DNA from 3 places in the Mesorhizobium sp. IMUNJ 23033 genome. Region 1 is predicted to be linked to each of the others. Evidence: predicted binding sites of a transcription regulator. Region 1 holds the regulator's gene; each other region holds the start of a gene.

Region 1 (9,497 bases):
GACGCTGGTGGCCACCATCCAGCGCCACCACCACACTGAGGAGGCGAGCCGCGTGCTGCCCTTGGCGAGCGGCGGGGGCGCTCAGGCGCCGTCGACGGCACAGCTGTCCTCGACCGCCTCGGTGCGGGCCCAGCTGCAACCGCCGCCGGTTCGGGCGCGCGTCCGGGCCACGGGCGAGCGCGGGCTCGACATTCTGGTCGCGGAGGACAATGAGGTGAACCAGATGGTGTTTACCCAGATCCTCGGCGAGACCGGCTACGGCTTCGAAATCGTCGGCAATGGCCGCAAGGCGCTCGACGCCTTCGGCAGGCTCAATCCGCGCATGATCCTGATGGACGTGTCGATGCCGGAGATGAACGGGCTGGAGGCGACAGCTGCCATTCGCCGGCTCGAGGAAGAGACGGGCACGCATGTGCCGATCGTCGGCGTCACCGCGCATGCGCTCAAGGGCGACCGCGAGCGCTGCCTGGAGGCCGGCATGGACGACTATCTGCCCAAGCCGATCAGCCCAAGGGCGCTGCTCGAAAAGCTTGAGCGCTGGATCGGCGCGGACAGTCAGGTTCAGCGCAGCGCCGGCTAAGATCTTATCTCCGCGTGCGGCTGTGCACCGTCCCTGGATGGGCGGTCGCCGCGCACGCGATTTGCTCGCGGCGCCCCGGAAACGCCGGGTTACCCAAAGGTATGGCGCGATCGCACCATACCAAAACCGGCGACCAGCCGTGACAATGGGTGCATCGAATTTGGCTCCCTCGGTTACGGGCGGGAGCAGCGACCGCCGACTAGAACAGCGTCGAATCTACCCCAACGGACCTGTTTTCGGCGATGGCTCGGCCATGACACGCTCTGGCCAAGGGCAACGCGTTTCCGTCCGGCTTTTCTTTTCTCGGCGGCGCGGCTCGTGCCGCCGAGGGCAGACGAGGCTAGAAAATCCCGCAAGTCCCTGATTCCCGCGGCAAACCTGCGATACGCCGCCAAGGCTGGAAGCCGGCGGTTTCCGACTTGGCCGTCAGACGTTACCGGGCTGACATGAAACTGTCATGCGACTGTAATAATCGGGAGCTATTGGCCTCACCGGGCGCCTAGGACAAGGGTGCCGAGAGACCATCTTCCGAACAGGAGCAGGCCACATGAACAAATTTCTCCTCACGGCGTCGGCCGCAGCGCTTGCGCTCGCCGCGTCGTCCGGCTTCGCCGCCGCGCGCGACCAGATCCAGGTCGCCGGGTCGTCGACCGTGCTACCCTATGCCAAGATCGTCGCCGAGCAGTTCGGCGAAACCTTCACCAACTTCAAGACCCCGGTTGTCGAGTCCGGCGGCAGCGGCGCCGGCATCAAGGAATTCTGCAAGGGCGTCGGCGAAGACACCATCGACATCGCCAACTCCTCGCGTCCGATCAAGAAGGACGAACTGAAGTCCTGCGCCGACGCCGGCGTCAAGGAAGTCCAGGAAGTCCGTATCGGCTATGACGGCATCGTCTTCGCCACCGACATCAAGGGCCCGGACTGGGCGCTGGTTCCCGCCGACATCTACAAGGCGCTCGCCGCCAAGTTGGTCGTCGACGGCAAGCTGGTCGACAATCCGAACACCAAGTGGAACCAGGTCAATCCGAAGCTGCCCGACTGGGATATCGCCGCTTACATTCCCGGTGAGAAGCACGGCACCCGCGAAGTGTTCGAGACCAAGCTTCTCGACGCAGGCTGCGACAAGGACGCTCTCAAGGCCGCCGGCGTTGCCGACGAAAAGGAAATCGGCAAGACCTGCATCGCCATCCGCAAGGACGGCAAGGCTGTCGACATCGACGGCGACTATACCGAGACCCTCGCCCGCATCGACTCCAACAAGACCGGTGTCGGCGTGTTCGGTCTCTCCTTCTACGAGAACAATGCCGACAAGCTGAAGGTCGCAACCGTGGAAGACGTCGTGCCTTCGACCGAGACGATCGCCAGCGGTAAGTACCCGGTTTCGCGCCCGCTGTTCTTCTACGTCAAGAAGGCGCATCTCGGCGTCGTTCCCGGCCTGAAGGAGTATGTCGAATTCTTCCTCGACGACCAGATGGTCGGCCCGGAAAGCCCGCTCGCCGAATACGGCCTCGTGGCTGCTCCGGACGCCGAGCGTCAGGCCCAGCGCGACGCGTTCGCCGCCGGGAAGTCGATGTAATCAATCTTCCAGGCCAGGGCGCGGACCAAGTCCGCGCCCTGGTTTTATCGCCTGCCGCATTGGCGCTGGCGACTAAAGCTTCCCCGGGGGTGGTCAATGTCGTCCTTGTTCGTACTCGCCATTGTCGTCGCCATCGGCGTGGTTGCGTTCCTGATCGGCCGGCAGCGTGCCGCAGCGCACGAAAACGGCACGGTGAAGCCGCACTCGCGCTCCCATTACCACGGCTGGTGGGCCTTCCTGCTCGCCGTCCTGCCTGCCCTTCTGCTGCTTGCCGTCTGGAACATCGGCTCCTCCTTCTATCTCGACCGCCACATTCACGCCGTCCTGCCGGAGCGCACCGCCGACAGCAAGGTTGCCAGCGAGGCACTTGATGTCAGCCTGGTCAAGAGCCTGGCCAAGGGCCTGCGCCAGCTCGATGCGAACACCGCGCTGCCCGCCACCCTTGCCGAGTTGCAGCCGCTGCTTGCCGCCAAGGGCGTGGCGCTGGCATCGGATACACAGGACTACATGATCCCGATCGCCGTCGAGACGAACAAGGTCCAGGGCATGCTTGGACTGTTCGGCGCGGTCGTCACCCTCGCTCTGTCGATTGCCGGCGCCCTCTATGCGCTGAGGCAGATCGCGCCGCGGGCGCGCGCCAGGAACAATGTCGAGAAGCTGATGCTGTGGGGTCTGCTCGCGGCCTCGACCATCGCCATCCTGACCACAGTCGGCATTGTGCTGTCGATGCTGTTCCAGACGATCCAGTTCTTCGAAAGCGTGTCGCCGATGAGCTTCTTCTTCGGCACGGTATGGGATCCGCGCTTTGCCGCCGCCGGTTCCGGCGGCAGCCAGGGCCAGTTCGGCCTGATCCCGCTGCTCGCCGGCACGCTCTACATCGCCGCCGTCGCCCTGCTGGTGGCGGTGCCGGTCGGGCTGATGTCGGCTGTCTACATGGCCGAATACGCAACGCCCAAGGTGCGCGGGGTGGTCAAGCCGGCGCTTGAACTGCTCGCCGGCATCCCGACCATCGTCTACGGCATCTTCGCCGTCGTCACGCTCGGGCCTTTCCTGCGCGATCTCTCGGCGGCGCTGACCGGCGGCTCGCCCTTCATCCAGGGCCAGAGCATCTTCACTGCCGGCCTGGTCATGGGCGTCATGCTGATCCCGGTCGTGTCCTCGCTGTCCGACGACATCATCACCGCGGTGCCGCGCGCCATGCGCGACGGCTCGCTCGGCCTCGGCGCGACGCGCTCCGAGACGATCAAGCGGGTGATCCTGCCGGCCGCACTTCCCGGCATCGTCGGCGCCATCCTGCTGACCGCTTCGCGCGCCATCGGCGAGACGATGATCGTCGTGCTGGCGGCCGGCGTCGCCGCCAACCTCACCGTCAACCCGTTCGAAGCGATGACCACCATCACCGTCAAGATCGTCAACCAGCTTACCGGCGATCTCGAGTTCAATTCGCCACAGACGTTGGTCGCCTTCGCGCTCGGCCTGACGTTGTTCGCGCTGACGCTGGTGATGAACATCGTCGCGCTGTACATCGTGCGCAAATACCGGGAGCAGTACGAATGACCGACATTCCCATGGATACTATGGTCCGGGCGGCGGCTCATCCGCGCCGCGATATCGGCCTGAAAGCCCGCTACGCCGCCGAACGCCGCTTCCGCATCTATGGCGGGCTGGCGATTTCCGTCGGCCTGGCGTTCCTCGCCATCATGCTCATCACCATCGTCTCGAAGGGCTACACCGCCTTCTGGCAGACGACGGTGACGCTGCCGATCACCTTCGACGAGAAGCTGATCGATCCGTCCAACAAGCGCGCCACCGATCCGAGCGTGCTGATCAAGGCAAATTATCCCAAGCTCGCCGAACGCGCGCTGATCGCCAAGCTCGGCATCGATCCCAGCAACAAGCCGATGGTCATGAAGCTCAAGGGCTTCCTGTCGGAAGGCGCCCGCGTCCAGCTGCGCGACATCGTCGCCGCCGACCCGTCGGTCATCGGCACGACGCGCGACGTCAACATCCTCGCCGCCGCCAATCTCGACTCCGCCTTCAAGGGCCAGATCGACCTCAGTGTCGAGGAATCGCGCCGCAAGGTCTCGGACCAGCAGATCGCCTGGATGAACAAGCTCAAGGCCGACGGCGTGATGGCCGAGCATTTCAACACCGGCCTGTTCTCCTATGGCGCCTCCAGCCGCCCGGAAACGTCGGGCATGGGCGTGGCCATCATCGGCTCGTTCTACATGATGGTGATCGTGCTGCTTTTGGCGCTGCCGATCGGCGTCGCCGCCTCGATCTATCTTGAGGAATTCGCCAAGAAGAACCGCCTCACCGACCTGATCGAAGTCAACATCAACAATCTGGCGGCGGTGCCGTCGATCGTCTTCGGCCTGCTCGGACTTGCCGTGTTCATCAACTTCCTCGGCATGCCGCGCTCGGCCGCTTTCGTCGGCGGACTGGTGCTGACGCTGATGACACTGCCGACGATCATCATCGCGACGCGCGCTGCCCTTGCCGCTGTGCCGCCGTCGATCCGCTCGGCAGCGCTCGGCCTTGGGGCGTCCAAGATGCAGATGGTGTTCCATCACATCCTGCCGCTTGCCGCCCCCGGCATCCTTACCGGCACCATCATCGGTCTCGCGCGTGCGCTCGGTGAAACCGCGCCGCTGCTGCTGATCGGCATGGTGGCCTTCGTCGCCGATTATCCGACGACGCCTTTCGATCCGGCCACCGCGCTGCCGGTGCAGATCTACATGTGGGCGAACGAGGCCGAACGCGCCTTCGTCGAGCGTATGTCGGGCGCCATCATCATCCTGCTCGTCTTCCTCATGGCCATGAACATCACAGCGATCGTGCTGCGGCGCCGCTTCGAACGGCGCTGGTAAAAGAAGGTATCTGTATGAACATCATGACCGAACAGTCCCTCGAAAATGCAGTGGGCGACAAGATGAACGCCAAGTCGAACGAAGTGATCAAGATGCGCGGCGACAAGGTCGGCGTGTTCTATGGTGACAAGCAGGCGCTGTTCGACGTCAATCTCGACGTCCGCCTCAACCAGGTGACGGCGCTGATCGGCCCTTCGGGCTGCGGCAAGTCGACCTTCCTGCGCTGCCTCAACCGCATGAACGACACCATCGACTCGGCGCGGGTGACCGGCAAGATCACGCTGGACGAAGAGGACATCTACGACAAGAACATCGACGTCGTCGAACTGAGAGCCCGCGTCGGCATGGTGTTCCAGAAGCCCAATCCGTTCCCGAAGTCGATCTACGAGAACGTCGCCTACGGTCCGCGCATCCACGGGCTGGCCAAGCGCAAGGCCGACATGGACCAGATCGTCGAATCGAGCCTGAAGAAGGCGGCGATCTGGAACGAGGTGAAGGACCGTCTGCAAGAGCCCGGCACCGGCCTTTCCGGCGGCCAGCAGCAGCGCCTGTGCATCGCGCGCGCCATCGCCGTGTCGCCGGAAGTGATCCTGATGGACGAGCCCTGCTCGGCGCTCGACCCGATCGCCACAGCCCGCGTCGAGGAGCTGATCGACGAGCTGCGTCAAAACTACACGATCGTCATCGTCACGCACTCGATGCAGCAGGCGGCGCGTGTGTCGCAGCGCACGGCCATGTTCCACCTCGGCTATCTGGTCGAGGAGGGCGCCACCGACAAGATGTTCACCAACCCCGACGACAAGCGCACGCAGGACTACATCACCGGCCGGTTCGGCTGAGTGGTCCGGCGGCAACTTTCAGGCACGAGGACAGGATCATGGGTGAACATCATACCGTCGCCTCTTTCGACGAGGATCTCGGGCAGATCAGCAAGCTGATCTCCGACATGGGCGAACTGGCCGGCGCGATGGTCGGCGGGGCGACCAAGGCCCTTCTGAATTCCGACAATGCACTGGCACAGAGGGTGGTCTCCGACGACGCCATCATGGATGCGCGCCAGCGCGAGCTGGACGACCGCGCCATCACGCTGATCGCCAAGCGCCAGCCGATGGCCAACGATTTGCGCGCGGTGGTCGGTTCTATCCGCATGGCCGGCGATCTCGAGCGCATCGGCGACCTTGCCAAGAACATCGCCAAGCGCGTTGGCACCGTCGGCCTCAGCGTCACGCCGCGCGACCTGTCGCACTCCATCGATGTGATGGCGCAGTTGGTGCTGGTCCAGGTGCAAGGGGTGATCGAGGAATACGCCGCCGCAGACGCCGCGGCACTCGCCAAGCTTCGGAACGACGACGAGCGCATCGACGTCAAATACACCTCGGTGTTCCGTGAGCTGCTGACCTACATGATGGAAGATCCGCGCAACATCACGGCCTGCACGCATCTCTTGTTCTGCGCCAAGAATCTGGAGCGCATTGGCGACCATGTCACCAACATCGCCGAGAACGCCTACTATGTGCTGACAGGCTCGCAATTGCCAGCCAATCGTCCCAAGCAAGACGAGACAGCGATGTCCGCGCCGGCTGCATGACAGGGGTAACCGACTGATGATAGCGCCACGCATCATGGTGGTGGAGGACGAGGAGCCGCTGGGGGTGCTGCTCCGCTACAATCTGGAATCCGAAGGCTACCAGGTCGAGGTGGTGACGCGCGGCGACGAAGCCGAGATCCGCCTGCAGGAAAACGTTCCCGACCTGCTGGTGCTCGACTGGATGGTGCCGGCGGTTTCCGGAATCGAGCTTTGCCGGCGCCTCAGGATGCGGCCCGAGACCGAGCGGCTGCCGATCATCATGCTTACGGCGCGTGGCGAAGAGAGCGACCGCGTGCGCGGCCTCTCCACCGGCGCCGACGACTATCTGGTCAAGCCGTTCTCGACGCCGGAATTCATGGCCAGGGTCAAGGCGCTGCTGCGTCGCGCCAAGCCGGAAGTGCTGTCCAGCATGCTCAAGGTCGGCGACATCGTGCTCGACCGCGAGTCGCACCGGGTCTACCGCAAGAAGAGCGAGATCAGGCTCGGGCCGACCGAGTTCCGGCTGCTCGAATTCATGATGCGGCATCCGGGCCGGGTGTTCTCGCGCAGCCAGCTGCTCGACAATGTCTGGGGCGAGACGATCTATATCGACGAGCGAACGGTCGACGTGCATGTCGGCCGGCTGCGCAAGGCGGTCAACAATGGCCGCATGCCCGACGTCATCCGCACCATCCGCGGGGCAGGATACGCGATCCGGGAAGATTAGGTATGTGCTGATATTCAGGCCTGCGAACGGCGCGGCCTGGCCTCAACACATCTCAAGTCGCGATCAAGCCACGTTCTTTCCTGCCGAACCCGTTCGCTGCTGGACGCCCGGCGCGAAAATCTCCTGGTCGACGAAGCCAAGCGCGCGCATGGCGCAGCCCTCGCGGATCAGCGGCAACTCATTCGGCTCGGTGTCGAAGGAGATCGATTTCGAGTGCTGGCCGCCGGCGGTCTGGGCAATCGCCTCGCGCAGCGCCGGTTCGATCAGATCGAAAGCGGCGGCGCTGACGCCGACCATGGCGACGGGTGCGGGATCGATCAGCGCGAACAGGCTGCCAAGGCCGAAGCCGAGCGCCTCGCCCGCCTTGCGGTAGGCTTCGCGCTCCGGCCCGTCGCTCTCGCGCGCCCGGGCGGCGAGCGCGCGCATGTCGGCGTCGCCGACATCGGTCGGTTCGGCATCCTCACTCATCATCCTGGCGTTGCGCCAGATGGCATAGTTGCCGGCATAGGCTTCGACGCAGCCGCGCCGTCCGCAGCGGCAGAGCGCGCCGCCCGGCCGGTGGATCATGTGGCCGAACTCGCCGCCGGACGAATGAGTGCCGGTGAACAGTTCGCCCTTCAGCACCAGCCCCATGCCAATGCCGTGCGAGAGCAGGATGGCGATGAAATCGTCGCGGTAGCGTTCGGGATCGCGCCATTGCAGCGCCACCGCCATCATGTTGCAGTCGTTTTCCATGGTAGCGGGAATGCCGAACTCGCCTTCCAGAATGTCGGCAAAGGGGATGTCGGTCAGCGACGTGATCGGCGACCACAGCATGGCGCGGGCATGGGTGTCGGTGATGCCCTGGATGCCCATCGCGATGCGGGCGACGCTGCGGACATCGAGATCGGGATCCTCGAACCGGCGCCGGACTATCGCCGTGCATTCGCCGATCAGCTCGTCGCGCGGCATGGTCAGCGTGTCCAGGCGGCGTTGCTCTTCGGCAATGACCTGCCCGGCATAATCGATGACGGCGACGGAGAGGAAGTTGAGCGACAGCACCACGGTCATCACCGCGGTGGCTTCCGGATTGAGGCCGAGGCCGACCTGTGGCCGGCCGCGCTTCAGCGAAGCCGCTTCGCTGGGCTTGCTCTCGGTCAGGATGCCTTCCTGGATCAGGTCGGAGGAGATCGCCGAAATGGTCGAATGGCTGAGGCCAGTGGTCGCGGCGATCTCGGTCCGTGACGGCTGGCCAGCCCTGCGCACGGCCGAAATCACCATCGCCCGGTTGCGCCGGCGTAGATCGTCGTGGCGGATTCCAACCGACATGGCCTGCGTCTCCTCCCTGCCGCCGCCGCTTCGTGAACGTCGAAGGCCGTCGACGCGCTCACTGAATATTGGCAGAATCGGGAAGTCCTGTCATTTATTTATTCCGAGACCCGAAAAAAATTCGACGGCCGTCAAAAACCGTCAGAATCGATGTTGACAGCGCTTCGGCGTTGGATCAGTATTTTTTCGAGGCTCGAAAAAAAGAGAGCCTTGTGCCGGCCTTCGGGTCAGTTTGTCGCGCCGTGCGCGGCGCAGGGAGGATATCATGAAGAAATTTGCAGTCGCCATGCTGGCGGGTGTCGCCATGTCGCTGACGCTGGCGTCGGTCGCGCAGGCGAAGGACAAGGTCATCGGCGTGTCGTGGTCGAACTTCCAGGAAGAGCGCTGGAAGACCGATGAGGCGGCGATGAAGGCAGCGATCGAAGCCGCCGGCGACAAGTACATTTCCGCCGACGCACAGTCTAATCCCGGCAAGCAGCTGACCGACGTCGAAAGCCTGATCTCGCAAGGTGCGAATGCGCTGATCGTGCTGGCGCAGGACGCCTCGGCCATCGGGCCGGCGGTGCAGAAGGCGCTTGACGAGGGCATTCCGGTCGTCGGCTATGACCGCCTGATCGAGAACAAGGACGTGTTCTACCTGACCTTCGACAACAAGGAAGTCGGCCGCATGCAAGCCCGCGAAGTGTTCAAGGCGAAGCCCGAAGGCAACTACGTCTTCATCAAGGGTTCGGGTGCCGATCCGAACGCCGATTTCCTGTTCGCCGGCTCCATGGAAGTGCTGAAGGAAGCCATCGACGGCGGGAAGATCAAGAATGTCGGCGAGGCCTATACGGACGGCTGGCTGCCGGCCAATGCGCAGAAGAACATGG
Region 2 (9,497 bases), on a different contig from region 1:
CATGCGGCCTTAGCTTCTCCCTAAGCTGAACCTACCGTTCATCCGCGCTTCAGACTGTCTTTGCCATGGTGCCTTCAGCATCAATGCGCCCATCACAGAGCGGCGCCGAAGGAGAAGAGACATGCTGACCCGACGCACATTTGCCGTGGCGATGATTGCGGCATTTGCCATGCCGAGCCTGGCATCCGCTCAGGCGACGACACCGTCCGCCGCGACGATCGAACGCCAGCTTGAAGCGCCACCCAAGGTGAAGCTGCGCCCCAACCAGCGCGTCACCATCCGCGAGTTCAAGCGGCGGCCGGATCTCAGGCGCATGGCGCGCTCGATCGACATCCAGTCGATCAATTTCGCCTTCGGCTCGGCCGCCATTTCCAGTTCGCAATACGGCAAGATCGAAAACATCGCCAACGCGCTCGAGCGCATCCTGCGCCGCGATCCTCGCGCCCGGGTGCTGATCGAAGGCCATACCGACGCTGTCGGTTCCTTCCAGTCGAACCAGATCCTGTCCGAACAGCGTGCCGCCTCGCTGAAACGGACGCTGGTGCGCGAATTCGGCGTGCCGGGTCGTGCGCTGGATACCGTTGGTTATGGCGAGGAGTTCCTGCTGGTGCCGACGCAGAACGAGAACTGGCGCAATCGCCGGGTGACGCTGCGCCGCTTCGACGATTTCATCCGCTGAGCCTGACCAGAATTTTGGAGCAATACTGCAAAGAGCCCGGCTTGAACGAGCCGGGCTCTTTGCATAACGCTGATCGTCCAGGGGCCAATGGTGATGGCGAAAGGATCGGATGATGGCGATACGGGTGGTTTTGGCAGGCGCGACCGGCTGGGTCGGTAGGGCGTTGGTGCCGGCGATCGCGGCGCAGGCCGACATGGTGCTCTCCGGTGCGGTGTCGCGCAGCGGTGCGGGGCAAGATTCCGGCCTGCTGGTTGGCGTGCCAGCCAATGGCGTGATCGCGTCCGCCACGCTGGCGCAGGCGCTGCAGGCGCCATCCGACGTGCTGGTCGATTACACCAAGCCGGATGTGGTGAAGGACCACGTGCTGCTCGCCATCGAGAAGGGACGGCATGTGGTGATCGGCACGTCCGGGCTCGGAGCCGCCGACTATGCCGACATCGATGCGGCGGCGCGTGCCAACCGGGTCGGCGTCATCGCGGCCGGCAATTTTTCGATCACCGCCACGCTGATGAAGCGTTTTGCGCTGATGGCGGCGAAATATGTGCCTGATGTCGAGGTCATCGACTATGCCAGCGCCAGGAAGCCGGATGCGCCGTCGGGCACGGCGCGCGAACTGGCGGAAGCGCTGGCTGATGTCCGCAAGGCATCCACCGCGCGGCCGGTGTCGGAGGTCTCTGGCATGCCGGGAACACGCGGTGCTGCTGTCGGCGTGGGCGAGGGGGGTGCAGGTGCATGCGCTGCGTCTGCCGTCCTACATACTGTCCTGCGAGGCGCTGTTCGGCCTGCCCGACGAGCGGCTGACCATCCGCCATGATGCGGGTTCGTCCGCAGCGCCCTATGTCGCCGGTACGCTGCTTGCTGTCCGGCGGGTGCAGGAAGTCACCGGGCTGGTGCGTGGCCTCGATGCGCTGATGGACTGATCCGCCTTGGCAGGAATCGGGTGGGAAGCGGTTTCTCGGCAGCATAATTTCCGGTCAACGACACCGGAGATTTTGCCATGACCATCCAGTTCAAAGCTCTGCCGACGGAAGATGTGAGAGCCCTGCAGCGCGGTGGACCTGACGCTTACGGCCACACGCCAGAGCGGAGCATCTCCGACGGCGACGGCGTGCCGTGCCGGCATTGCCTGAAGAACGTCGCCGCCGGCGATGCCTATCTGATCCTGGCCTACCGGCCGTTTCCGGAACTGCAGCCTTACGCCGAGACCGGGCCGATCTTCCTGCATGCGCAGGAATGCGAGCGTGCCGACGAGGCCGAGGCACTCCCCGATATGCTCGAAAGCAGCGACTATATCGTGCGCGGCTATGGCAGCGGCGGCGTCATCCCGACGACCGCCATCGCGGCACGCGCCGAGGCGCTGTTCGAGCGCCACGACATCGCTTACGTCCACGTCCGCTCGGCGCGCAACAATTGCTACCAGTGCCGGATCGATCGCGGCTGACGGTGCGCAAAAAGATGCCCGCCGATAGTCTGGCGGGCAGTTGGGAAAAATAGTCGCGACAGAAGCTGTGGCCGAAGCCGCCGGCAAGCTTGGTATTCGCCGGCGTCTGGGAGCGGCTCGAGCCGTCAGGGAACGACACCTGTGTAGGCATAGTTTTCGAACGCCGAATGTGAAGTGCTTCACACAGGGCGTATTTGATCATGGCGGGGCGAAAGATGGTGACGACTGTCGCACTCCCGTCGCATAAGAGCGCTAAAAGGTAGTCGTCGATCGATTGCCGACCGCGGATGAACCGGCGGCATATCTCGACATCGAGGAAGCGGGGCTTTGGCTCCGCTTTTTTGTTATTTGAATTCCACGCAAAGAAAAAACCCGCCGGGATGAGCCGGCGGGCGACAGGAGGAATTCTTTGCCCGGGTATCAGGCGGCGAGCACGGCCTTCGGCTCGACCAGTTCGTAGCCGAGCGCTTCGGCGACGGCACGGTTGGTGATCTTGCCCTTGTGGACGTTGAGGCCATTGCGCAGATGGTGGTCGTCGACCAGCGCCTTCAGGCCCTTGTCGGCGAGCTGCAGGCCATAGTGCAGCGTGGCGTTGTTGAGCGCGTGCGCCGAGGTGACCGGCACCGCGCCCGGCATGTTGGCGACGCAGTAATGGATGACGCCGTCGACCTCGTAGGTCGGCTCGGCATGGGTGGTGGCGTGCGAGGTCTCGAAGCAGCCGCCCTGGTCGATGGCGACGTCGACCAGCACCGAACCCTTCTGCATGCCGGAGAGCATTTCACGCGTCACCAGCTTGGGCGCGGCGGCACCCGGGATCAGCACGGCGCCGACGACGATGTCGGCCGAGAAGCATTCTTCTTCCAGCGCCTCGACGGTCGAGTAGCGGGTATGGACGCGGCCGGCGAACAGGTCGTCGAGCTGGCGCAGGCGCGGGATGGAGCGGTCGATGATGGTGACGTCCGCGCCAAGGCCGACCGCCATCCTGGCGGCATGCAGGCCGACGACGCCGCCGCCAAGCACGGTGACCTTGCCGGGCAGAACGCCGGGCACGCCGCCGAGCAGCACGCCGCGGCCGCCATTGGCCTTCTGCAGCGCTGTGGCGCCGGCCTGGATCGACAGGCGGCCGGCGACTTCCGACATCGGCGCCAGCAGCGGCAGGCCGCCGCGGTCGTCGGTCACGGTCTCGTAGGCGATTGCCGTGACGCCGGAGCCGAGCAGGCCCTTGGTCTGCTCCGGATCCGGAGCCAGGTGGAGATAGGTGTAGAGGATCTGGCCGTCGCGCAGCTGGACCCACTCGTTGGGTTGCGGCTCCTTGACCTTGACGATCATGTCCGACTTGGCGAACACGTCGGCCGCCGTCTTGGCGATTGTAGCGCCGGCGGCGCGGTAGGCGTTATCGTCGGCGCCGATACCGGCACCGGCGCCGGTCTCGACCAGCACTTCATGGCCATGCGCGACATATTCGCGGACCGAGCCCGGCGTCAGGCCGACGCGGTACTCGTGGTTCTTGATTTCCTTGGGGCAGCCGACGCGCATTTTCTTCTCCTGATCCGGCCCTTTTGAGGGCGCGTTCCCTGTATGAAGTGAGTGAACCACGAATCGTTGCGCAGGTGTTTGCGAATGCGCTTGCGCTGACCTGCGCGTTTCGATAATCGTTGCGCTAAATATCAGGATCTTCGAAGGAATCCCGAAGAATGCCGCTCGACAGGATTGATATCGCCATTCTGGAGACTTTGCAGAAGGATGGCCGGATACCCAACGCCGCGCTTGCCGAGAAGGTCGGCCTGTCGCAGTCGGCCTGTTCGCGGCGGCTGGACAATCTGGAGAAATCCGGAACCATCCGCGGCTACCACGCGCGGCTCTCCAATGCCGCACTGGGCCACCAGATGACGGCGATCGTGCATATATCGCTGTCGGGGCAATTCGAGAAGACGCTGTCGGATTTCGAAGCCGCGATCAAGCGCTGCCCGAACGTGCTTTCCTGCCACCTGATGTCAGGCGAGTACGACTACATCCTGCGCATCGCAGCCAAGGATCTCGTCGACTATGAGCGCATCCACAAGGAATGGCTGTCGGCCATGCCGCATGTGACGAAGATCAATTCATCCTTCGCCCTGCGCGAGATCGTCGACAGGACGACAGTGGGGCTGAGACCGGAAATGGCTTAGGCTGTATTGATATTCAGGTGATGCCGGCCTGCAAATGCTGGTTTCCTGCGCTTCCGGTGCTCACGTACTTTAAGTACGCTCCGCTCCGGTTCTCGGAAACCACCATTTTCGACTCGGCCTGACCTGAATCTCAACACATCCTAGCTAGCCTTGAAAGCCTCCGTCACCACCCGGTCCATCGGGATGTCATGCGGTTGCGGGTAGATGGTGGCGATGCGCTGCAGTTCGTAGCCGACGCCGATGACCAAAGGCTTGAACGGCATCGCGGCAAGCGTGCGGTCGAAGAAGCCGCCGCCGTAGCCCAGGCGATAGTTTTGGGGATCGATGCCGACGATCGGCGAGATGACGATGTCCGGCAGCACCGGATCGCCTTCGGCCGGGATCGGGATGTTCCAGACACCTTTCTCCAGCCGGTCGCCAGGGACATAGGCGCGAAAGACCAGCGGCTGTCCCTTCTCGATCACGACGGGCAGCGCCGTGCGGCCGCCGCGCTCGTTGATGGACGCCATCCATGGGCGCAAATCCGGCTCGCCGCGAAACGGCCAGTATAGGCTGACCAGACGGCCGGCAATGTCGCCGATCATGGCGTCGAGGCCTTCGGCGATGCGCTGCGACATCGCCATGCGTGTGTCTGCGGAAACCGCCAGCCGGGCCGCGATCAGCCGCTCGCGCTCGGCCTTGCGCCAGCGCCGCACATCGGTCCAGTCGGTGAGAGGAGCGCGGAATTCCGGATCGAGTTCGTGCATGAAGCAGGGCGGCGAGGAATACTGCGCCGGACCTTCGCCGTCACGATCGTTAGCCATGCTTCACTTCACTCCCCGTCATCCAGTCCGGTGAGGCTATACCCGGCATGAGCCGGCCGGCATGTGCATTCACGACATCGAGCGGCGGCTCCCGGGCAGGCTAGGCATTGTTGCAGTGCACAAAAATCCCTATATCCAAGCCGGTGAATTTACGCGCTCATGGGGGTGAATGAGATGAACGAAGCCAGCCATCATGTCGTCGTTGTCGGCGCGGGGTTCGGCGGCCTCGAATTCACCCGCGCGCTGTCAGGTGTGCCGGTGCGCCTCACCATGATCGACAAGCGCAACCACCATCTTTTCCAGCCCTTGCTCTATCAGGTGGCGACCACGGCGCTGGCGACTTCGGAGGTTGCCTGGCCGATCCGCCATCTCTTGCGCAAGCGCAAGGACGTGACGACGCTGCTCGCCAATGTCAGTGGCGTCGACCGCGCCGGCAAGCGCGTGATGCTCGACGACGGCAGCGCGGTCGCCTACGACACGCTGGTACTCGCCACCGGCGCCCGCCACGCCTATTTCGGCCATGACGAATGGGAGCCTTTTGCGCCTGGGCTGAAGACGCTCGAGGACGCAACCACCATTCGGCGGCGCATCCTTCTGGCCTTCGAGCAGGCCGAGCGGGAAACCGATCCGGAGAAGCGCAAGGCGTTTTTGACGCTGGCGATCGTCGGTGGCGGGCCGACCGGCGTGGAACTGGCCGGCACCATTGCCGAGCTCGCGCGCGACACGCTGCGCGGCGAGTTCCGCAACATCGACACGCGCCAGACGCGCGTGGTGCTGATCGAGGCCGGCGACCGCATCCTTGCCAATTTCGCGCCTGAACTTTCCGACTATGCCAGGAAGGCGCTCGAGCGCCTTGGCGTCGAGGTGGAACTTGGCCGCGCGGTGACACGCTGCGACGCCGAGGGCGTCGTCTTCGGCGACACAGTCCTGCCGGCCCGGACAATCCTGTGGGCGGCAGGCGTTGCCGCTTCGCCGGTCGCCGAATGGCTGGGGGCGGCTGCGGACCGGGCGGGCAGGGTGCTCGTCGAGCCCGACCTGACGGTGCCGGGCAGCCCGGAGATCTTCGTCATCGGCGACGCAGCGCATGTGTTGCGGCCGGATGGTAAGCCGGTGCCGGGCGTGGCGCCGGCCGCCAAGCAGGCAGGCTGGCATGTCGCCGCGACGATCAAGGCACGGCTTGCCGGCAACGCGACGCCGCGGCCGTTCCGCTACAAGCATGACGGCGATCTGGCGACGATCGGCAAGCGTGCCGCGGCGATCGATTTCGGCTGGATCAAGCTTACCGGCCGGCCCGCCTGGTGGCTGTGGGGCATCGCCCACATCTATTTCCTGATCGGCTTTCGCAACCGGCTGGCGGTTTCGCTTAGCTGGCTATGGATTTATGCGACCGGCCAGCGCAGTGCGCGGCTGATCACCCAGGGCGACGACGACAAGGGCTGACCTTGCCTGGTGGGAAGGCCGTTTCATCCGCCCGTCACCTTTTGCTGATCGACTGGATTCCAGATGGACATAGGCGGATTTCGGGGCGAAGCTTTCGCTTCGGGGGTAGGGCTTGTCGCACTGTCGAAACAGGAAAAAACAATGTCCCAACTGCTTCACCCTGTCTCCCGCCGTTCGCTGTTGGCGGGCGCCGCCGCAACCGGGGCGCTGATCATGCTGCACCCGTTCTCAGCCCGCGCTCAGGCCAACCAGGCGCATCTCAGGATCATGGAGACGACCGACATCCATGTGAACGTGCTGCCCTATGATTACTACGCCGACAAAGCAAACGACACGATGGGCCTGTCACGCACGGCTTCTCTGATCGATGCCGTGCGCAAGGAAGCGGTCAACTCGATGCTGATCGACAATGGCGACCTGCTGCAGGGCAACCCGATGGGCGACTACATCGCCTATGAGAAGGGCATGCAGGACGGCGACCTGCATCCGATCATGAAAGGCATGAACCTGCTCGGTTACGAATGCTCGACGCTCGGCAACCACGAGTTCAACTACGGCCTGTCGTTCCTGGACAAAGTGCTGGCCGGCGCCAATTTCCCGTTCGTCTGCGCCAACCTGATCCGCGGCACCCAGCTCGCCACCAATCCGCGCGACGACAAGCTCTACCTCAAGCCGTACGTGATCCTCGACAGGAAGATCAAGGATGGCTCCGGCGCCGAACAGCCGATCAAGATCGGCATCATCGGCTTCGTGCCGCCGCAGATCATGGTCTGGGATCTGAAAAACCTCGAAGGCAACGTCAAGACGCGCGATATCGTCGACGCGGCCAGGGCCTGGGTGCCTGAAATCAAGGAGCAGGGCGCCGACATCGTGATTGCGCTTTCGCATTCCGGCATCGATGTCAAGCAAGGCGACATGATGGAAAACGCTTCCTTCTTCGTCGCCGGCGTCGAAGGTATCGACGCCGTGTTCACCGGCCACCAGCATCTCGTCTTCCCCGGCAAGAAGGACTTTCAATCGCTCGAGGCCGTCGACACCGAAAAGGGCACGCTGCAGGGCAAGCCTGCCGTGATGGGCGGGTTCTGGGGTTCGCATATGGGCCTGATCGATCTTTTGCTGGAGCGCGACGGCTCGAAATGGCGGGTCGTTTCGGCGACGTCGGAGGCGCGGCCGATCTACGAGCGGGTCGACAACAAGAACAAGGCGACAGTCAGCGACGACAAGCGCATCATCGCGGCGCTGGAGCAGGATCATGAGGCGACGCTCGCCTATGTGCGCCGTCCGGTCGGCAAGACGTCGGCGCCGCTCTATTCCTATTTCGCTTTAGTCGCCGACGATCCGTCGGTGCAGATCGTCAACCAGGCGCAGAGCTGGTATCTCAAGGACATATTGAAGAGCACGCAGTGGAAGGACGTGCCGTTGCTGTCGGCCGCGGCTCCCTTCAAGGCCGGTGGGCGCAGCGGCGCCGACTACTATACCGACGTTCCCGTGGGCGACATCGCCATCAAGAATGTCGCCGACCTCTATCTCTACCCGAACACCGTGCGAGCCGTCGAAATCACCGGCGCGCAAGTCAAGGAATGGCTGGAGATGTCGGCCGGCATCTTCAACCGGATCGAGGCGGGCAAAGCGGACGAGCCGCTGATCAATACCGATTTCCCGTCCTACAATTTCGACGTGATCGACGGCGTCAGCTACAAGATCGACCTGTCACAGCCGCCGAAATACGATGCCAAGGGTGGTCTGGCGAATGCCGGATCGAACCGCATCGTCGATCTGATGTTCGACGGCAAGCCAATTGATCCCGCAGCGAAATTCGTCGTTGCGACCAACAATTACCGCGCCGGCGGCGGTGGCAATTTCCCCGGCATCAATGCCTCGAAGATCATCTATGAGGCGCCGGACACCAACCGCGACGTGATCGTGCGCTACATCATCAGCGAAGGCACGATAAACCCATCCGCCGACGACAACTGGTCGTTCGCGCCGCTGACTGGAACCAGCGTCGTGTTCGAGACCGGACCCAAGGCGAAGGATTTTATCGCTGAAGTGAAGTCGCTGAAGATCGAGCCCGCAGCCGAGGGCGAGGCAGGTTTTGCCAAATACCGCATCGCACTTTGAAGCAGCGCTCAGCCGGCGGCCAGTCTAGGGCGAGCCGGTCGCGGGAGCGGTGACCGGTCCAGGGAACGCGGGCTCGATGGAAGCGCCCAGCGGATCGTTGGGAACGGTCAAGGCCGTCATCCCTTTTGGGTGATGGATCGCCGGGATGGACGATGTCGGCGTGTTGTTGATGAGGTCGCTGATTCCAGGTGTGAGGGTCGCGGTCGTGTTCGCACCCAACGGGTCGTTGGTGACTGTGGGGATGGATGATTTCGCCTGAGCTGCGGTTGCCGATATCACGGCAAGCAACAGCCCGGCGGCGGTCTGGGTTCGGTTCAAGGAAGCCTCCTGTTGCCAAGGATGCTCCGCGCTCGTTTGACATGATGCAGTGCCGAGCGGCGGACAGCAGGAAACGCCCGGCGTCCGATCGCGGTTTCATCACCTTCGCATGAGCAATCCGTGCTCATGCGACCACCGCCCTCCTAGAGCGGTTCACCGTTTCACGGAAACGCAGAACCGCTCTATCCTATTGTTTTAACGCAGTTCCGGACGGAAAACCGCTAACGCACTTTTCCTGGAATTGCTCTAGCCGCATCAGGCTTTGTAGACCACCTGGCGGACGTCGATGTAGCTGGCGCGGAAGCCGGCTTCGCAATAGTGCAGGTAGAATTCCCAGAGCTTCTTGAAGCGGTCGTCGAAACCGAGCGGGACGATCTTTTCCCAGGATCCCCAGAAACGCTGGCGCCATTCGGCGAGCGTGCGGGCATAGTCGTCCGGGAAGACGCGCTCGCGCAGATGGGCGAGGCCATGATCTCTCCCCAGCGATTTCAGGATCGACGGCGTCGGCAGCATGCCGCCCGGAAACA
Region 3 (9,497 bases), on a different contig from region 1:
CGTCCAGCGGCTCGAGAAGTTCCGGCGGCGGCTGGTCGTCGGGGTCAAGCGGCGGCGGTTTTTCCGGTGGCGGCGGCTCGTCCGGCGGCGGCGGCTCCTCGGGAAGCTGGTGACGGCATGACGGGACGCGCCCTCGCAACATCCGGCTCTGTCGCCACGCGGATCGATGCCGCCCTGCTGGCCCTGGCGCTGCTGCTGTTCCTCGGCTTCACGGCTTTCGCCGCGGAGTTGCCGGCGCTAACCGGGCGGGTCGTCGACAATGCCGGCATCATCGATGCCGCGACCAAGGCGGCGTTGACGCAGAAGCTCGCGGATTTCGAGACGAAAGGTTCGGACCAGATCGTCGTCGCGACGATCCCCAGCCTCGACGGCGAGGAGATCGAACCCTACGCCAACCGACTGTTCCGCTTCTGGAAGCTCGGCCAGGGCGGCGAGAACAATGGCGTGCTGCTGCTGGTGGCCAAGAACGACCGCAAGATGCGCATCGAGGTCGGCTATGGGCTGGAAGGCACGCTGACCGACCTGCACACCAAGCTGATCATTGAAAACGACATGGTGCCGGCCTTCCGCGCCGGCAATTTCTCCGGCGGCATTTCCAAAGCCGTCGACGACATGATCATGGTGCTGGAAGGCAATCCGGAGGAGCTCGAGGCGCGCGGCAAGCGCAATCCGGCTGACGACAGCTCGCCCATCGACCCAATCGTCGCGCTGTTCCTCATCCTGTGGGCGACGATGTTCTTCGGCGGCATGGCGATGGCCTTCCTGCCGCCGATCTTTGGCACGAAGCTGTCGCCGGGCGTGTATAAATGGCTCGGCATGACCTTCCGCTATGGCTCTTCGTCTTCCGGCAGTGGCTGGGTGACGGGATCCTCATCCGGCAGCGGCTGGTCGTCGGGCAGTTCCGGCGGCGGCTGGTCTTCCGGCTCGAGCAGCGGCGGTGGCGGATTTTCAGGTGGCGGCGGCTCGTCCGGCGGCGGCGGGTCTTCAGGGAGCTGGTGAGACGAGATGGCAACACGACCGATCAGCCCGCTGGACCATGACCGCATCGCCGAGGCGATCCGCGCCGCCGAGACCAAGACCGACGGCGAGATCTATTGCGTCGTGGCGCAGGCCAGCGACGGCTATTTCTTTCCGGCCGCCTTCATGGCGACACTGGCGATGCTGATCGTCAGTCTCGCCGTCGCCTACGGGCTGGAGGTCTGGTGGCTGTCGATCCGCCTGCCGCATTTCGTCTTCGACCAGCTGCTGGCGCTGGCCTCGGTGCTTGTCCTGCTGTGGGCGCTGCCCGGCTTGCGCATCCATCTCGTGCCGCGGCGACTGCGCTACCAGGCGGCGCATGCCAACGCGATCAAGCAGTTCCTTGCCCGCAACGTCCACCGCACCACGGCGCGCACCGGCGTGCTTGTCTTCGTCTCGATCGCCGAGCGCTATGCCGAAGTGATCGCCGACAGCGGCATCGACGCCAAGGTCGGCCAGCATGTCTGGGATGACGTGGTGGGCGACCTCACCCGGCATGCCGGCGACGACCGGCTCGCCGACGGTTTCGTCAAGGCGATCGAATCAGTCGGCGCGGTGCTGGCCGAGCATTTTCCGGTCACGGCCGGCGACGGCAACGAGTTGGACGACCACCTGGTCGAAATCTAACTCTTCAGTCAGCTCAACCGCGGCTTTTGCCTGCCGATCGTCTGTGCGAAAGCGTTGCAGCCGGCGACCGGACTCTTTGCAATCGGCCGATGCGGGTTTATGGTTAAGCAATTATGAACACGCTGACCATCGACATCAGGAAAGCCGAGCCGCGCGACGCCGGCGCCATCGCCGACGTGCACCAGGAGGCCTGGCGCGGCGCCTATTCCGGCATCATCCCGCACCGCACGCTGACATCGATGATCAACCGGCGCGGCCCCGACTGGTGGGCGAACGCCATCCGCCGCGCCGCCACCGTGCTGGTGGTCGAAATCGGCGGCAAGATCGCCGGCTATGCCACGATCGGCAAGAACCGCGCCCGCGAACTCAGGCAGCAGGGCGAGATCTACGAGCTTTACCTGCGCCCGGAATACCAGGGCATCGGGCTCGGCAGCCGGCTGTTCAAGGCGGCACGCGCGCGTCTCGCCGACCACGGCCTGAAAGGCATGGTGGTGTGGGCGCTGGAGGACAACCAAAACGCTCTCTCCTTCTATGCCGGCGCTGGCGGCCGCGATGTCGCCGAAGGCGTCGAGATCTTCGAACAGAAGGCGCTGAAGAAGGTCGCTTTCGTCTGGGAATGACGGCCTGAAAGCCTGCCGCCAGGTCCTGAGCACCATTCGCCGCATTGCACCATGCCGCGTCGCCCGCTATCGATCTCGGAAATCGAGAGAGGGAAAACCATGCGTATCGAAGCGATAGCCACCGGAAAGAACCCGCCGGAAGACCTCAACGTCATCATCGAGGTGCCGATCGGCGGCGAGCCGATCAAGTACGAGATGGACAAGGAGGCCGGCACGCTGTTCGTCGACCGCTTCCTGCACACCTCGATGCGCTATCCCGGCAATTACGGCTTCGTGCCGCACACGCTGTCGGGCGACGGCGACCCGATCGACGTGCTGGTCTGCAACACGCGCGCGCTGGTGCCGGGCTGCGTCATCAATGTGCGGCCGATCGGCGTGCTGATCATGGAAGACAATGCTGGCCAGGACGAGAAGATCATCGCCGTGCCGTCGCCCAAGCTGACGCTGCGCTACGAGAACGTCACCGAGTACACGCAGCTGCCCGACATCACGCGCCAGCAGGTGCAGCACTTCTTCGAGCACTACAAGGATCTCGAACCCGGCAAATGGGTCAAGATCGAAGGCTGGCACGATTCGAAATATGCCAAGAAGATGATCGTCGAGGCGATCGAGCGGGCGAAGGCGAGCAAGTAGTCGACGTTCGAGGTTGCGAGCAGGCGCTAAGCGCGGCGCTGCCCCTCATCCGCCTGCCGGCACCTTCTCCCCGTATAGTGACGGGGAGAAGGGGATGTCCGCAGCCTTGGTGCACTTTCTGCAGCGCTGACGATTGGCGAAATCCGTGACCGCAGCGTCTTTCTCCCCGTCACTATACGGGGAGAAATGCCCGGCAGGGCAATGAGGGGCGGCGCGGACCGACGATATGCGATCAACTTGCTCCGCAAGGCGTCTTAAGCGCAACTCGCTTTAATTATCCACCCGGCCGAAATCGGGCGCGTCGCCGATCACAACGCGCTTGTCCTTGCCGCAGGCAAAGCTCCTTGCCTTGTCGTCGGCCAGCTTGCGTGCTTGGTCGTTGGCTTGCGGGTTGCCGGTGGCCAGCACCAGTCCGACGGTGCAGCCGTCATGGGCCTCCGGCTGCGCGACCTTGGCCACGACGAGCACCTCGGCCGGCTTGTTCTCGTCCTCGGGATTGCTGATCGAACGACGGTGGATGACGGCGAAGGGGATGGCGATGTCGCCCTTGGTCTCGATGCGCCATTCGATCTTGGGACCGGCCGAGTTGAAGCCGGAAAAGCTCTCCCAGACCGCGGTCATGTCGTCGGACGGGAAGCCGTAGTAAAGCGACTCGCGGGCGTCGTCATAGGCGACCAGCACCGGATAGCCGCGATAGCCCGAGCAGGCGAGATTGGCCCAGTCGCCTTCGCCTTCCTCGGCTTTCGCATAGGTGACGCAATCCTTCTTCCAGTCGAGGTCGGTGTAGGCGCTGGATATGCCGTCGGCGTGGGCCGCCTGGCAGAGACCGGCGAGAGCAAGCGGGATCAGAAGAAAGCGCATGCGGACAACTCCGTTTCGAGCTGCCGCAGCGTATCGTCAAACGCTATTTCTTCAAGCTGGCTTCGATCAGCAGGTCCGCGTTGCGCGCCACCGACTGCGCCGGTCCGCCTAACCCGAACAGCTGGCCGCTGATATAGGCGCCCTCGATCAGGAGCAGCAGTCCGTCGCCGAGCGTGTCGGCGTCGGCGGCGCCCATGGCCCTCGCCATGGCGCGCAGGCGGCGGCGTAGTTCCTGCTTGTTGGCCTCGCTCACCACGCGGGCCGGGTGGCCGTGCTCGGGATATTCGATCGCCGCATTGGTCATACCGCAGCCGCGATAGTCGGGTCTTTGCGTGCGCTTGCCGACGCGGGTGAGGAAAGCGTTGATCTGCGCGCGCGGGTCGCCGGGATGGGCGGCCACCGCCTCGTCGAAGCGCTCCCAGAACTCAAGGTCGTATTGTCGCAGGTAGGATGCGGCCAATTCGTCCTTGGACGGAAAGCTGCGGTAGAGACTTGGCTTGGTGACGCCGGCGCGCTTGACGATCTCGTCGACGCCGATCGCCCTGATGCCTTGCCGGTAGAAGAGGTCGCGGGCCACGTCGAGGATCTTCTCGCCGGCTCTCGGCAGGACCGACGCGTGAGGGTCCTTGATGGACGGTTCAATTTTATTGTCCGATGGCATGCAAAAGACTCGCTTGACAATGTTACTGACCGGTACGTATGGGTATTGCCATCCAATTGCAACGTACCGGTCAGTAACATGATAGCTCAATCCCATCCGTTTGGCCAGCGCTACGCTTTCGTCGTGGTCGGCGTCATCTTCCTCTGCCTGCTGATCGCGGCCGGGCTGCGCTCGGCGCCCTCGGTCATGATGCTGCCGCTGGAAGAGAGTTTTGGCTGGCGGCGCGATGTCGTTTCGCTGGCAGCGGCCATTGGCATCTTCCTCTACGGCCTGACCGGGCCGTTTGCCGCGGCTCTGATGGAGCGCATCGGCCTGCGCCGCACGCTGCTCGCCGCGCTGCTGATCATGTCGGGCTCGACGGCGCTCAGCCTGCTGATGACCAAGCCGTGGCATCTGCTGATCACCTGGGGCGTGTTTTCCGGCATCGGGTCGGGTGCGGTCGCCACTGTGCTCGGCGCCACCATCGTCAATCGCTGGTTCAAGACCAATCGCGGCCTGGTGATGGGGCTGATGTCGGCCTCCAGCGCCACCGGCCTGCTGGTATTCCTGCCGCTGCTGGCTGCGCTCGCCCAGTCGGGCGGTTGGAAGCCGGTCGCCATCGCCATCGCGATCGCCACCGCCGCTCTGGTGCCGCTGGTCTGGCTGCTGGTGCCGGAGCGTCCGGCCTCGATCGGCATGGTGCGCTTTGGCGCGGAGGCCGACGACGTGCCGCCGACATCGCCGGCATCGCAGGGCAATTTCCTCGCGCATACGCTGGGCACGCTGCGGCGTGCCGCCGGCACGCGTGTGTTCTGGTATTTGTTCGCCACCTTCTTCGTCTGCGGCTTCACCACCAACGGGCTGGTCGGCACGCATCTGATCGCTTTCTGCGGCGACATGGGCATCGGCGAGGTGCAGGCCGCCGGCCTGCTGTCGATGATGGGTATCTTCGACCTGATCGGCACGACGCTGTCGGGCTGGCTCACCGACCGCTTCGATCCACGCAAGCTGCTCGGCGTCTACTATGCCATCCGCGGCCTGTCGCTGATCTACCTGCCCTATTCCGGCTTCTCGGCGACCAGCCTGATCATCTTCGCCGTGCTCTATGGCCTGGACTGGATCGCCACCGTGCCGCCGACGCTCAGGCTCGCCAACGAGGCGTTCGGCGACCGCAGCGGCCCGATCGTGTTCGGTTGGATCGTCGCCGGGCACCAGGTCGGTGCAGCCAGCGCCGCCTTCTTCGGCGGCACCATGCGCGAACTGCAAGGCAATTACGAACTCGCCTTCATGATCGCTGGCATGACCGCGATTGCCGCGGCCTGTCTTTCGCTGCTGATCAACACCAGCAGGCCGGCCTTCGATCCGGAGCCGCAGGCGGCCTAAGGCGGCTGGGCTAGGCTCTCCCTTCTCCCACAGGAGGAGAAGGGAAGAGGCCTGTTCACTGTTACGAAACCTTCATGGTTCCGAGATGCGCCTGAAACATTGAGGCTGGACCTTGGTGGCACCGTTCGCAGCCATCCAGGAGACAGCCATGAACACAATTTCCCGCCGCGCTTTCGTCACTTCCGCCAGCGCCCTTGGCCTGGTCGGCGCCTCGGGCCTCGCGATGCCCTATTATTCGCGCGCCAATCAGCGGCCGGGCTTCACCCATGGCGTCCAGTCGGGCGACGTCGACGCCGCCAGCGGCATGGTTTGGACGCGCACCGACCGTCCGTCGCGTGTCATGTTCGAAGTCTCGACGACGGAGAATTTCGCCAATGCGACGCGGCTGGCGCCGCTCGATACCTCGCCGGCCAGCGACTACACGGTGAAGCGGCTGCTCACCGAGCTTGCTTCCGACCAGGACATTTTCTACCGCATGATCGCCGCCGATCTCGCCGACATCAACGCCGTCTCCGAACCGATCGTCGGGCGCTTCCGCACGGCACCGGCCTCCAAGCGCGACATCAAGTTCGCCTGGTCGGGCGATACCGCCGGCCAAGGCTGGGGCATCGACGAGACCGGCATGAAGACCTACGCCACGATCGGCAAGCACACGCCCGACTTCTTCCTGCATTCCGGCGATACCATCTATGCCGACGGCGCGATGAAGGACGAGGTCGACCTGCCCGGCGGCGGCAAGTGGAAGAACGTCGTGCTCATCGACGGCAAGCGCAAGGTGGCCGAGACGCTCGACGAATACCGGGACCAGTGGAAGTACAACATGATGGACAGACATGTGCTCGGCCTCAGCGCCATCTGCCCGACCTTCTACCAGTGGGATGACCATGAGGTGCTGAACAACTGGTCGGATTCGAAGGATTTGAGCGCCGACAACCGCTATTCGGAAAAGTCCATCCATGTGCTGGCGGCCCGCGCTGCGCGCGCCTTCCATGAGATGACGACGATCCGCTACGAGCCGTCCGAGCCCGGCCGCGTCTATCGCAAGATCGCCTACGGACCGCTGCTCGACGTGTTCTTCCTCGACATGCGTTCCTATCGCGGCCCCAACGGCCCGGACATGCAGGACACGATGACGCCGCAGTCGCGCATGCTTGGCGAACAGCAGACGAAATGGCTGAAGCGCGAGTTGGCCAACTCCAACGCGACCTGGAAGATCATCGCCGCCGACATGCCGCTCGGCCTCGTCGTCTGGGACGACGGCACCAAGAAGGCCGGCGCCGAAGCGGTCAGCAATGGCGACAATGGTGCGCCAAAGGGTCGCGAGCTCGAGATCGCCGACCTGCTGCGCTACATCAAGAATGCCAGCATCAGCAACACGGTGTGGCTGACCGCCGACGTGCACTACACGGCGGCGCATTACTACAACCCGGACAAGGCACAATTCCAGGATTTCAACCCGTTCTGGGAATTCGTCTCCGGCCCGATCCACGCCGGCACGTTCGGCCCCAATGGTTTTGACATGACCTTCGGGCCGGAGCTGAAATTCATCAAGGCGCCGACCGCCGAACAGGGCCAGAACCTGCCGCCGTCGGCCGGCCTGCAGTTCTTCGGCCTCGTCGACATCAACGGCGCCAGCGAACAGATGACGGTGCGGCTGATGGATCGTGACGACAACGAGCTCTACAAGGTGACGCTCGATCCGGTGCGGTCGGCGTAAGCGACCGGCCGCAGGCGGCGGTCGTCAATCCGGATAGCAGGCGACGGGAATCTTCGGCCAGACCGCACTGTCGCAGCCGGCGGCCTTCTGCTGTTGCTTGAAGGCGGCGCTGACCGGGCCGGTCACCATGGGATCGACGCCATCGGGAGCGTCGGCGTAGAGCTGTTCGGCCGTCTGCGTGTCGGACGGCAAGGCAGGATTTCCCTTGAGCGTCGCGGCGGACTGCGCACCACCTGCCGCAAGTACGACGGCGAGCGCCGCCCAAGCGAGAATCGGCCGGAATTTGCTGACTTGATCGGTCATGACGTTCGAACTGCCCGGACCCCGAAAGGTTCCGCCTTGGTTAACAGAATCATTTCACACGCGGATGTTTAAGATTTGATGAGTATTTGGTGACGAGCCTCCTCTTTCGCAAATGCGAAAAACCCTGTATGAGCCGCGCAACCGAAAGAGGCTGCGCCTTTGGGCCTGCTGCCTGCAACGCTCCCGAGACCGTAAAATGAAAATTCGTAATATCGCGATCATCGCGCACGTCGACCATGGAAAAACCACCCTCGTCGACCAGCTTCTGAGGCAGTCCGGCTCCTTCCGCGACAACCAGCGCGTCGCCGAGCGCGCCATGGATTCCAACGACCTCGAAAAGGAACGCGGCATCACCATCCTGGCCAAGGCGACCTCGGTCGACTGGAAGGACACCCGCATCAACATCGTCGACACCCCCGGCCACGCCGACTTCGGCGGCGAGGTCGAGCGCATCCTGTCGATGGTGGATTCGGCCATCGTGCTGGTCGACGCCGCCGAAGGGCCGATGCCGCAGACCAAGTTCGTCGTCGGCAAGGCGCTCAAAGTCGGGCTGAAGCCGATCGTCGTCATCAACAAGATCGACCGGCCGGATGCCCGCCATGTCGAGGTGGTCAACGAGGTGTTCGACCTGTTTGCCGCACTCGACGCCACCGACGAGCAGCTCGACTTCCCCATTCTGTACGGTTCAGGCCGCGACGGCTGGGTCTCGGAAAACCCCGAGGGCCCGAAGGACCAGGGCCTGGCGCCGCTGTTCGACCTCGTCATCAAGCATGTGCCGGCGCCGACCGTGCATCCCGGCCCGTTCCGCATGATCGGCACCATCCTGGAAGCCAATCCCTTCCTCGGTCGCATCATCACCGGCCGCATCGAATCCGGCACGTTGAAATCCAACCAGCCGGTCAAGGTGCTGCACCATGACGGCACGCTGGTCGAAACTGGCCGTATCTCCAAGATCCTCGCATTCCGAGGCCTCGAGCGCCAACCGATCGAGGAAGCGCAGGCGGGTGACATCGTCGCCATTGCGGGCCTGTCGAAGGGCACTGTCGCCGACACGTTCTGCGACCCGGCGGTGACCGAGCCGCTGCATGCGCAGCCGATCGATCCGCCGACGGTGACGATGTCGTTCCTCGTCAACGATTCACCGCTGGCCGGCACCGAAGGCGACAAGGTGACCAGTCGCGTCATCCGCGACCGCCTGCTGCGCGAAGCCGAAGGCAATGTCGCGCTGAAGATCGAGGAATCGCCCGACAAGGATTCGTTCTTCGTTTCCGGGCGCGGCGAATTGCAGTTGGCCGTGCTGATCGAGACGATGCGCCGCGAAGGTTTTGAGATCGCCGTGTCGCGGCCGCGCGTCGTCATGCAGAACGGCGACAATGGCGAATTGCTGGAGCCGGTCGAGGAAGTCGTCATCGACGTCGATGAGGAGCATGCCGGCATCGTCGTGCAGAAGATGTCGGAGCGCAAAGCCGAGATGGTCGAACTGCGCCCGTCCGGCGGTAACCGCCAGCGCATTGTCTTCCACGCGCCGACACGCGGACTGATCGGCTACCAGTCGGAGCTGCTGACCGATACGCGCGGCACCGCCGTGATGAACCGGCTGTTCCACGCCTATCAGCCCTACAAGGGCGAATTGCCGGGCCGCACCAACGGTGTGCTGATCTCCAACGAACAGGGCGAGGCGGTGGCCTACGCCATG

The links. The regulator PhoB, encoded in region 1, activates phosphate uptake and scavenging genes when phosphate is short. The targets are predictions, from matches to a motif close to TGTCATNNANCTGTCAT.
Region 2: a site for PhoB is predicted at 6,553-6,569, ahead of ACFX5Q_RS25925 (bifunctional 2',3'-cyclic-nucleotide 2'-phosphodiesterase/3'-nucleotidase). Genes of this name have one in related genera too.
Region 3: a site for PhoB is predicted at 5,841-5,857, ahead of ACFX5Q_RS13825 (alkaline phosphatase D family protein). Genes of this name have one in related genera too.

Annotation. Positions count from the first base shown of each region.
Region 1 covers NZ_JBJACT010000031.1:95,585-105,081, forward strand. Annotated here, with positions in the region: gene ACFX5Q_RS27840 (PAS domain-containing protein) at 1-580, shown strand, start outside; gene ACFX5Q_RS27845 (PstS family phosphate ABC transporter substrate-binding protein) at 1,128-2,156, shown strand; gene pstC (phosphate ABC transporter permease subunit PstC) at 2,253-3,713, shown strand; gene pstA (phosphate ABC transporter permease PstA) at 3,710-5,026, shown strand; gene pstB (phosphate ABC transporter ATP-binding protein PstB) at 5,041-5,865, shown strand; gene phoU (phosphate signaling complex protein PhoU) at 5,904-6,614, shown strand; gene phoB (phosphate regulon transcriptional regulator PhoB) at 6,631-7,320, shown strand; gene ACFX5Q_RS27875 (ROK family protein) at 7,384-8,628, opposite strand; gene xylF (D-xylose ABC transporter substrate-binding protein) at 8,894-9,497, shown strand, end outside.
Region 2 covers NZ_JBJACT010000028.1:59,702-69,198, forward strand. Annotated here, with positions in the region: gene ACFX5Q_RS25880 (GNAT family N-acetyltransferase) at 1-13, shown strand, start outside; gene ACFX5Q_RS25885 (OmpA family protein) at 122-679, shown strand; gene dapB (4-hydroxy-tetrahydrodipicolinate reductase) at 792-1,493, shown strand; gene ACFX5Q_RS25895 (dihydrodipicolinate reductase C-terminal domain-containing protein) at 1,408-1,599, shown strand; gene ACFX5Q_RS25900 (DUF1203 domain-containing protein) at 1,677-2,120, shown strand; gene ald (alanine dehydrogenase) at 2,541-3,656, opposite strand; gene ACFX5Q_RS25910 (Lrp/AsnC family transcriptional regulator) at 3,815-4,288, shown strand; gene ACFX5Q_RS25915 (5-formyltetrahydrofolate cyclo-ligase) at 4,429-5,091, opposite strand; gene ACFX5Q_RS25920 (NAD(P)/FAD-dependent oxidoreductase) at 5,266-6,531, shown strand; gene ACFX5Q_RS25925 (bifunctional 2',3'-cyclic-nucleotide 2'-phosphodiesterase/3'-nucleotidase) at 6,673-8,652, shown strand; gene ACFX5Q_RS25930 (hypothetical protein) at 8,677-8,970, opposite strand; gene ACFX5Q_RS25935 (class I SAM-dependent methyltransferase) at 9,226-9,497, opposite strand, start outside.
Region 3 covers NZ_JBJACT010000010.1:120,826-130,322, forward strand. Annotated here, with positions in the region: gene ACFX5Q_RS13785 (TPM domain-containing protein) at 1-113, shown strand, start outside; gene ACFX5Q_RS13790 (TPM domain-containing protein) at 118-999, shown strand; gene ACFX5Q_RS13795 (TPM domain-containing protein) at 1,006-1,644, shown strand; gene ACFX5Q_RS13800 (GNAT family N-acetyltransferase) at 1,758-2,264, shown strand; gene ppa (inorganic diphosphatase) at 2,364-2,897, shown strand; gene ACFX5Q_RS13810 (hypothetical protein) at 3,168-3,758, opposite strand; gene ACFX5Q_RS13815 (TetR/AcrR family transcriptional regulator) at 3,802-4,419, opposite strand; gene ACFX5Q_RS13820 (MFS transporter) at 4,498-5,781, shown strand; gene ACFX5Q_RS13825 (alkaline phosphatase D family protein) at 5,930-7,498, shown strand; gene ACFX5Q_RS13830 (hypothetical protein) at 7,523-7,801, opposite strand; gene typA (translational GTPase TypA) at 7,998-9,497, shown strand, end outside.